DNA from 2 places in the Neobacillus sp. K501 genome. Region 1 is predicted to be linked to the other one. Evidence: riboswitches for the same ligand, from Rfam matches in the RefSeq annotation. Region 1 holds a riboswitch; the other holds the start of a gene.
What was found. A riboswitch is a leader RNA that binds a small molecule or an ion and turns the genes downstream of it on or off. The one in region 1 is predicted to bind preQ1.
Positions count from the first base shown of each region.

Region 1 (5,011 bases):
TTGTCACCAATCCTTATCAACTATTAGCCCTACGCATCACACAAGGTTTGTTAAGCGGATTTATTCCAGGTGCTATCGCCTTAATTGGCACGAATACACCAAATCACAAGGTAGGCTATGCCTTATCGCTTATTTCAACAGCTTCGGCATCAGGAGGAATTTTAGGTCCGTTATTAGGTGGGGGAATTGCGACTTTAGTGGGGAATCGCTGGGCCTTTGCCAGTGCCGGCATCATTGTGCTCGTGTCAACTCTCCTCGTCATATTTTGGGTAAAAGAGGAAAACTTCACGCCAAGTAAGGACCCTGGTTCAATCCGAAATGACTTCAAGCTAGCCTTAGCCAATCGACCCTTCATGCTAGTCCTAGCTCTAACCTGTGTGACCGCATGCTCAATCCTGACAATTGAACCTGTTCTACCGCTATATATCGTTGATTTGGGCGGTTCAACCGCACATGCATCCTTATTAGCGGGGATTGTCTTCTCACTGCCCGGGATTGCCAGTGCCATCTTTGCCCCTTATTGGGGGAAATGGTCAGATAAAGTTGGTTTTCAACGTGTTCTTTTCATCGGCTTATTGGGCGGTGGGATCGGCATGATCGCCCAGGTAATTTTCAGTAATATTTGGGGATTCTCGATTACTCGCTTTATTTTTGGAATCTTTTTCTGTGCTGTCTTCCCGGCATTAAATGGTCTTGTAGTTAAGACGACAGCAGAAGATTTTCGAGGACGTGCCTTTGGTTTAAACCAAAGCGCTACCCAGCTTGGCGGGATGATTGGTCCGATGATCGGCGGCTATCTTGGTGGAATTTTCCCCGTCCAAATGGTGTTTATTGTCACAGGATTATTATTGTTAGGCGCAATGGGAATGGCGTATTGGAATTCCAGCGTGTTAAATCATTCCTTCAAACAGAAAGTCATTGCAGGTAAGTAGGGTTAAAACGGATAAAGATAGTAGGTACATATGCCAACAATAATACCGGTAATTGCTCCGAAAAATACTTCCGTCGGCTGATGGCCCAACAATTCTTTTAATTTTTCTCTAGACTCGGGTTTCTTCAAATTCGGGTCTTTTAATGTTTCAATCAGCTGATTAAAATCCGCTAATAAAGTATTTAATATTTCTGCATGATAGCCGGCATGTCTGCGGACACCCATGGCATCATGCATGACAATGGCAGAAACCACGACGCAAATCGCAAACTCATTTGATTTAAAGCCCGCTAACATTCCTATCACAGTGGTTAAGGAAGTTATCGTTGCTGTATGCGAGCTTGGCATTCCTCCTGTGCTAAACATCAGCTTCCAATCTAATTCCCGAGTGGTCAAAAAATGAATCGGAATTTTTACAAATTGTGCAATCAGCATTCCTAAAAGTGCAGCCAAAATAGGACCGGATAAAAACATAGATACCCTCCAAAATTTAATCTGTTTTTAGAATATGAAAAACAGAGATTTTTAATCTGGATCATTACTGTATTTGCCGAATACAGGATAAATGGATCGCAATGGATTTTTGTTTTTCATCTCTTAACCAAAGAATCTGATCCAATAAATTCAAGCGAAACACACGACCTTTGAAGCGTTGTAAAGCACCATTGGAAAAATATTCAATCGTTATTAATCTATTTTCGGAAAGCTTCTTTAAATACATGTTTATCATCCCTTTTTTTATTATTCTTACCTACTCATCATAAGTGAGGAACTTTAAGATAGTATGAAGGGGATGTAAAGCATCCATTAAGATCTATTTAAATGTCCAAAAATTATTTAACGTGAAATTGACGAGCGGGATCACCAAAATGGTAACCAATTCACCAATTGAATAATGAAATGACAGTACTTCACAGACTGTGTACATAATTCCAAAATTTAGGATAAATCCGATTATAGAAACAATGATAAAGCGGAATAACTTATTAAAGGTGAAATACCCCCCAAAGGTATACTTGATGTTTAACAGAAACGAGAAAACGGTCATGATCATAAACGCCATGGTTGATCCATAAACAGGGTCTTTGTCGAATAGTTCTACAAATATAAAGACGGAAATAAAATAGATAAGTGTACAAATAAAACCGACGAAACTATACGTGATAAACTTCATCAAAATATCTTTATTTAAAAGCATATAGGCTACCTTTCTTGATGCAAATGATATAAACAATATTATATCTAAAATTGCTAAATTCGAAAATGATAGATGAAACAGAAATCATTTGTCGACAAAAACAATAAAAAAGGGTAGAATGATGGAGGAAATTTATAAAAAATTCCGCGATATGCGGTAGAGGTTCTAGCTACCCTCTGAAAAAAACTAAGGAGGACAGGACTGCTTTCTTTAGTAGTGCTGTTTTTTCTGTTTAAAAGGAGAGTTTCATTGTGAAAAAAGAAAAGGCTGTCGTCGTTTTTAGCGGGGGACAGGATAGTACAACTTGTCTATTTTGGGCAAAGGAACGTTTTGAGGAAGTCATTGCCGTAACATTTGATTACAATCAAAGGCACGCCGCTGAAATCGAGTGTGCCAAAAATATCGCAAGTCAACTTGGCGTAGAGCATCATATTTTAGATATGTCATTGTTAAACCAGCTTGCTCCTAATGCCTTAACGCGTCAAGACATCGAAGTAAAAGATGGGGAAGATGGTGAGTTACCATCTACGTTTGTTCCAGGTCGTAACCTATTATTCATGTCATTTGCCGGTGTGTTAGCTAGTCAGGTTGGGGCAAAGCATATCGTTACGGGTGTTTGTGAAACCGACTTTAGCGGTTATCCTGATTGCCGTGATATTTTTATCAAATCCTTAAATGTCACTTTAAATCTATCCATGGATCAGCACTTTGTGATTCACACACCATTAATGTGGTTAAATAAAGCTGAAACTTGGCAGCTAGCTGATGAGTTGAATGCCTTAGATTTTGTGAGAGAAAAGACATTAACCTGTTATAACGGGATTATTGCGGACGGCTGCGGTGAATGCCCATCTTGTGTCTTAAGAAAAAGAGGCCTCGACCAATATTTAGCTTCTCGGAAGGGGTTGTAAGCATATGTATGGATTTCGAATTGTCGATAAACTCCAGAAAATAGATGAAGGTATCAACCGTAATCAGTTGAAATATCATGCTAAAAGAGTACTTGTCAGTAAAGAATTTACCTTTGATGCAGCACACCATTTACATTGTTATGAAGGGAAATGCAAGAATCTTCATGGGCACACGTATAAGGTGATCTTTGGCATAAGTGGATTTGTCGATGAACGTGGCTTAATGATGGATTTTGGCGATATTAAGGACATTTGGAAAAATGAAATTGAAATTCACCTTGACCACCGATACCTGAATGAAACACTACCGCCGATGAATACGACCGCAGAAAACATGGTCGTCTGGATTTATGAAAAAATGACAGAGGCGTTGGAGCAGGAAGAAAGACAGGAACAATTCCATGGGGCTAGGGTAGAATTTGTTCGCTTATACGAAACCCCAACAAGCTATGCCGAAGCAAGACGGGAGTGGATGGAACTTGAGTAAGCTGCCCGTATTGGAAATTTTTGGACCAACGATTCAAGGTGAAGGAATGGTGATTGGTCAAAAGACGATGTTTGTACGAACAGCCGGCTGTGATTATTCCTGTAGCTGGTGTGACTCTTCCTTCACCTGGGATGGTTCTGGAAAAAATGATATTTGTATGATGGACGCAGAAGAAATTTGGCAAGAGCTAAAGACAATTGGCGGCAATCATTTTTCCTTTGTGACGATTTCTGGCGGGAATCCGGCCTTATTGAAAAATTTAAATGAGTTGACCGAAATCCTAAAAGCGAATCAGATTAAGATTGGTTTGGAAACACAGGGGAGCAGGTGGCAGGAATGGTTTTATGAGATTGATGAATTAACCATCTCACCAAAACCTCCGTCATCGGGAATGGTAACTGAATTTGATGTGTTAGACGATATTATTGGAAAGCTTGAAAAAAGTGAAGCTCCACAAAACATTAGTTTAAAGGTTGTCGTATTTGATGACCATGATTACGAGTATGCCAAGAAGGTTCATCTTCGTTATCCAAACATACCTTTCTTCCTCCAGGTAGGAAATGATGATACCACAACAGTAAATGATCAAGAGCTCCTCATTCATCTGTTAAAAAAATACGAAAGCCTAATCGACAAAGTCATGCTCGATCAGGAGCTTAATCATGTAAAAGTTCTACCTCAGCTCCACACCTTACTTTGGGGCAATAAACGGGGGGTATAAAAGGTAAAAAACCTCCATTGTTTGGAGGTTTTTTACCTTTTATAGCCCTAAAACTTTTTCCAATTGTTCTTGATTAAAACCAAGAATAACCTCTGATCCATTTTCATCTTCGACAACGGTTGCTGGAGTCGCTGAAGCCCCTAATTCCACGATTTCATTCAAATATTGTGAATTCTCACGAATATTTCTTTCTTCGAATGCAATACCTTTATCCTTTAACCAGAGCTTTTCTGCTGTACATGGTCCACAGCCTTCTTGGGTATAAACAATTACCTTCTTCATCTAAATCCCTCCATTATAAGGTTAGCTTTATTTTAAATCATTAGGTATTGAAAAGTCTCATTTTATGCTTTCTTCCTATTAGTATGTCATTTGAATCATATATCTTAAGACTGTACATACATTTAAATTAAGATGCAAAGGACAAGTGCAAAAATATGAAAAGGAGAAAGGGATGGAGTTATTACAAGAAATCATTTCTAGTTATCGTTCATTTTTTTCATTCGAGACTTTCCAACAAGTATTAACTGAACCTGCCAACTGGGGTGTGATCGGAACTCTGATTATACTTGAAGGGTTGCTATCAGCAGATAACGCCCTTGTTCTAGCAGTAATGGTGAAACATCTGCCAAAGGAGCAACGCAAAAAAGCACTTTTTTACGGGATATTTGGCGCCTATTTCTTTCGAATCATCGCCATTGGTGTTGGGGTTTCCTTAATCAATATAGGCTGGATCAGAATTGTTGGCGGTTTCTATCTATTA
Region 1 is NZ_JBSLYA010000003.1:282,559-287,569, reverse strand. It holds gene ACWM35_RS09435 (MFS transporter) at 1-932, shown strand, start outside; gene ACWM35_RS09430 (divergent PAP2 family protein) at 935-1,405, opposite strand; gene ACWM35_RS09425 (YolD-like family protein) at 1,470-1,652, opposite strand; gene ACWM35_RS09420 (GtrA family protein) at 1,746-2,129, opposite strand; PreQ1 riboswitch class I at 2,283-2,325, shown strand; gene queC (7-cyano-7-deazaguanine synthase QueC) at 2,381-3,040, shown strand; gene queD (6-carboxytetrahydropterin synthase QueD) at 3,045-3,527, shown strand; gene queE (7-carboxy-7-deazaguanine synthase QueE) at 3,520-4,248, shown strand; gene ACWM35_RS09400 (glutaredoxin family protein) at 4,288-4,530, opposite strand; gene ACWM35_RS09395 (TerC family protein) at 4,703-5,011, shown strand, end outside.

Region 2 (5,011 bases), on a different contig from region 1:
AAATCTGCTCCTCTTGATGCCTGTGCCTTCATCATTTTCTCCATCTCGATGGCAAAGGTGGGCACAAATCGGATGGCAATCGTCACAATCAAAGAAATTTCATGGACAGGAAATTTGATTTTTTTCAAAGGACTTAACAGGCTTTGAATCGCGTGAGTAAGTTCCGTGGTCGAAGTCGACAACGTCAGCACGCTGCTTAGGAAAATAATTTCTACAAAGCGAACAGCCGAAACAATCACGAGCCTAATGCTTTCACTCGTAATCAAAATAAAACCGTAATCGAAGTAGACAGTACCGCCTGAAAATATCTCCCCTTGAAAAAGCAATTGTAAAATCGCCAATAAGATGATAAATGGGATCGCCGGTTTTACACCTGATAATCCATAGCTGATTGGAATTTTTGAAGCCCAGAATAAATAAATAGAGAGTAAAAGTCCAATGGTATTTCCTACATAACTCGTGTTAAGGGCAATTGCTACAACAAGAATCGTGAAGCTTAACAGCTTAACTCTTGGGTCTAATTGATGAATAAACGAACCGGTTGGAACATATTGACCAATCGTAATATTCCGTGACAAATCAAATTCATTAGACATGATTCTCCCCCTTATCACAAGAAAGAACCTTGATAATTTCGTTCGAAGCTTCTTCTACCGTAAAAGCAGCGGTATTAACATCATATCCTAAATCCGTTAGGCGGCAGAGAACCTGAACCGTTTCCGGCGATCCAATTTGGTATCGTTGAAGTTTTTCCTTGTCGGTAAAGATTTCTTTCGGGGTGCCCGTTAGCACATTTGTACCCCCAGCCATGACATAAACCCGGTCAGCCAAATAGGTTACTTCTTCCATATTGTGCGACACAAACACAACCGTTAATTTCTCCTCTTTGTTGAGGTACTTTATCTTATCAAGTAATTCATTACGCGATCGTGGATCGAGACCCGCAGTTGGTTCATCGAGAACGAGAATCTTAGGCTTCAAGGCTAAAATGCCAGCTAAGGCAACTTTCCGCTTCTGTCCGCCGCTTAAAGCGAAGGTTTGTCTGTCTTTCATTTCTTCAAAATCCAAACCGACAACCTCCATTGCCCATTTCACTCGCTCCCGAACTTCCTTCAAAGGCAAGCCTAATTTGAACGGACCATAAGCAATATCATCACCGATGAGTTTTTCAAAGATTTGATCCTCAGGGTTTTGGAATACCAGCCCTACTTTCCTTCTGAGATTTTTCATATCAAGCTTTTTCTGTGATAAATCCCCGCCGTCGATGACTACAGTCCCAGATTCCGGCCTTATCAAACCATTGAAATGCTGAATCAATGTTGATTTCCCAGAACCGGTGTGGCCAATAATCGCTATGCATTCCCCTTCCTCGATGTACATGTCTGTCCCTTTTAAAGCAACATGTTCCATCGGCGTTCCTTTCATATATGTATGGGATAGGTTCTTTACTTCTATAATTCTATTTGTATCCGGCATTTCAATCACCTACCTATGTCTTAACTTTCGTAAATTTCTTGATTTCCGAGATAAGCTCCTCTTCCTTGATCACCTCTCTTGAAAAATCAGTAAATTGTTTATGAATATGTTCCGCCATTTGGCTTACTTCTGGTACATCTAGCTGCAGGTCCTCAAGTCTTTGCTTATGTTTAAAAATTTCTCGCGGTGGTCCGTCCATCACAATTTGACCGTCCTCGACCACGATAATTCGGTCCGCTTCCGCCGCTTCCGACATCCGATGGGTAACGGTAATAATCGTCATCCCCATTTGATTCATTTTGCTCATTACCTGAAGGACCTCTTGCCTGCCAAAGCTGTCCAGCATACTTGTGGCTTCATCAAAGACAATACAATCAGGCCGCATCGCTAATACCCCGGCAATTGCCACCCGCTGCTTCTGTCCTCCCGACAAATGATGCGGTGGTCTTTTTCGAAATTCCGACATTTTTACAAGCTTAAGCGCTTCGTCAATCCTCGTTTTCATTTCCGCGCGAGGAACTCCGATATTTTCTAACCCGAAGGCGACATCCTCTTCGACAATCGTCGCCACAATCTGGTTATCTGGATGTTGAAACACCATTCCCACTGTTTTACGGATATTTAATTTCTTGCTTTCATCCTTCGTATTGAAGCCATTGACCCAGACATCTCCTGAGCCCGGTGTCAAAAGACCGTTTAAATGTTTGGATAATGTCGACTTACCTGACCCGTTATGACCGATTATGGCTACATATTCTCCTGGGAAGATAGAAAAGGAAACATCTTTAAGAACCGATACGGAAGTTTTTTCATTGATTTTATAAGAAAATGAAACATTGTCTGAACGAATGATTGGTTCCATTTTTATCCTCCTTTTCACTTATTATTTTAGTAATATTCTGAAAGTTGCACAACCCTATAAATAATTTAATATTTTCCCTCGAGAACCCCTGAAAACTATTATTTATGGAATCGGGAAAAAGGTCAAATTTTGACATAAAGAAAACCACTATTTTTCGACTAGTGGTTTTACTATTTATGAGAAAATTCTTTTTAATACTGTTGTAGGTCTTTTTGGATTTACCTTTTTATCAATCAGCAACTGAAATCCATACATAATCAAAGCATTAAAGGTTAACATCATTAATGCCTGATAGTTTTTAAGTCGGATTAAAGAAACAATACCCATACTTTTTAACCATTTTACAAAAACATAGATATGAAAGGTATCTATCCCCAGATTGAGAAAAGAATAGCGAAGAAACTTGCCAAAGGTAAATTTCAAAATCCAGATTGCCCCAATATAAAAGGGTCCAACGATAAAAGGCAGTTCCCCCATTATCTTTGGATGAAGTCTCTCATAGATACGCCACCAACCTCTTTTATGTGCGATCAGGCTTTCTATCACTACCACCACGCCAATGAACAAGCTCGTAATGGAAAATCTCTTCACTGCCTTTTTTCCCAAAAACGGAAACGTCAGCCACGGTAGTAACATCATTGCTAATAAAAACCTTTTATTATTTTCCATCTATTGGACATCCTTTTTATTTTTAGAATGACCAAATCCTTAAATATTATCCAACTTATACCTATTAATATTTTTATTGACTACCTTTATTTTCAGATGATAAAATTTTATTTTGTGATCATTTACGTGGTTCGAGATCCTCCCACGAAAAAAAACTAAGGAGAGTATAGAAAGATGAATATTAAAACCATTGTAGGGAATGGAATCTTGGCAGCGTTATATATTGCTGTTTCAGCCTTAATCGCTCCATTTGGTTTCACCAATGTCCAATTCCGAGTATCCGAGATGTTTAACCATCTCATCGTATTTAACAAAAAATATTTATTCGGTATTATTTTAGGTGTATTTTTAACGAATCTATTCTTTTCACCCATGGTTGCCTATGACCTTATTTTTGGGGTTGGCCAATCTTTGATTGCCTTATCAATTACCATTATTTCGGCTCGCTATATCAAAGGGATATGGAAACGAATGATCGTCAATACAGTTGTTTTTACAGTTACGATGTTTATCATCGCGCTTGAATTAAACCTAGCCTTTGAATTGCCATTCTTATTTACCTGGTTAACTGTGGCTGCTGGTGAATTTGTCGTAATGGCCGTCGGAATGCCAATTATGTATTTTGTAAACAAACGCGTTAACTTTGAAAAAATGGTATAAGCAAAAGAGCTGATGCTTAGTTTTAAGCATCAGCTCTTTTTTTATTTTTCCATCCAATTCGTGTGGAAAATCCCTTCTTTATCTACACGTTGATAGGTATGAGCGCCAAAATAGTCACGCTGTGCCTGCAATAGGTTTGCTGGAAGGGTTTCTGTCCGATAACTGTCATAGTAGGCAATCGCACTTGCAAAGGATGGAACCGGAATTCCCCGTTCAATTGCTAACGATAGAACTTGACGAAGCGCTGACTGATAGCCCTCAACAATTTCCTTAAAGTAAGGATCTAATAATAGGTTTGCTAATTCTGGATTACCATCATAAGCTTCTTTAATTTTTTGCAGGAATTGGGCACGAATGATACAGCCGCCGCGGAAAATCATCGCAATATCCCCGTAGCGAAGATTCCAATCGTACTCCTCTGATGCTGCACGCATTTGCGCAAAGCCTTGTGCGTAAGAACAAATTTTACTCATATACAATGCCTTACGAACCGCCTCAATCAATTCTTCTTTATTGCCTTCAAATGGCTTCGCCTCAGGTCCAGTTAAAACTTTACTAGCTTTTACACGTTCTTCTTTCATCGCTGAGATAAAGCGGGCAAAAACAGATTCGGTGATGATTGGCAGCGGCACACCTAAATCTAAGGCATTTTGGCTTGTCCACTTACCTGTACCTTTTTGACCGGCTGTATCAAGAATCAAGTCAACCATTGGCTTTCCTGTTTCTTCATCGACTTTTGTAAAAATATCCGCTGTAATTTCAATTAGGTAACTGTCTAGTTCTCCTTTATTCCATTCCGCGAATACTTGATGAAGCTCCTCTGCATTTAATCCCAGCACATTTTTCAAAATAAAATAGGCCTCAGAAATTAATTGCATATCGCCATACTCAATACCATTATGAACCATTTTCACATAATGACCGGCCCCATTTGGTCCAATATACGTACAGCATGGGTCACCTTCAACTTTTGCTGATATCGCTTCTAAAATTGGCTGGACAAGCTCATAAGCTTCTTTCTTTCCGCCTGGCATGATCGCTGGGCCTTTTAACGCCCCTTCTTCTCCACCAGAAACGCCTGTGCCGATGAAATGGAATCCAGCTGTTTCAAGCTCCTTGTTGCGGCGGATCGTATCTTGGAAGAACGTATTTCCTCCATCAATCAGAATATCCCCTTCCTCAAGATATGGCTTTAAGGAATCGATGGTCGCATCTGTAGCAGTCCCTGCTTTCACCATCAAAAGGATTTTGCGCGGTTTTTCTAATGAAGAAACAAATTCTTCAATTGTACGAGCTCCAACAAAATTCTTACCTTCTGCTTCATTCTTTAAAAACTCTTCCGTT
Region 2 is NZ_JBSLYA010000007.1:264,076-269,086, forward strand. It holds gene ACWM35_RS17075 (energy-coupling factor transporter transmembrane component T family protein) at 1-596, opposite strand, end outside; gene ACWM35_RS17080 (energy-coupling factor transporter ATPase) at 589-1,476, opposite strand; gene ACWM35_RS17085 (energy-coupling factor transporter ATPase) at 1,490-2,344, opposite strand; gene ACWM35_RS17090 (hypothetical protein) at 2,513-3,007, opposite strand; PreQ1 riboswitch class I at 3,128-3,172, shown strand; gene ACWM35_RS17095 (QueT transporter family protein) at 3,182-3,667, shown strand; gene gndA (NADP-dependent phosphogluconate dehydrogenase) at 3,709-5,011, opposite strand, start outside.
Region 2: it holds a riboswitch for preQ1, as region 1 does, so the genes downstream of both, ACWM35_RS17095 (QueT transporter family protein) here and queC (7-cyano-7-deazaguanine synthase QueC) in region 1, are expected to answer to the same signal.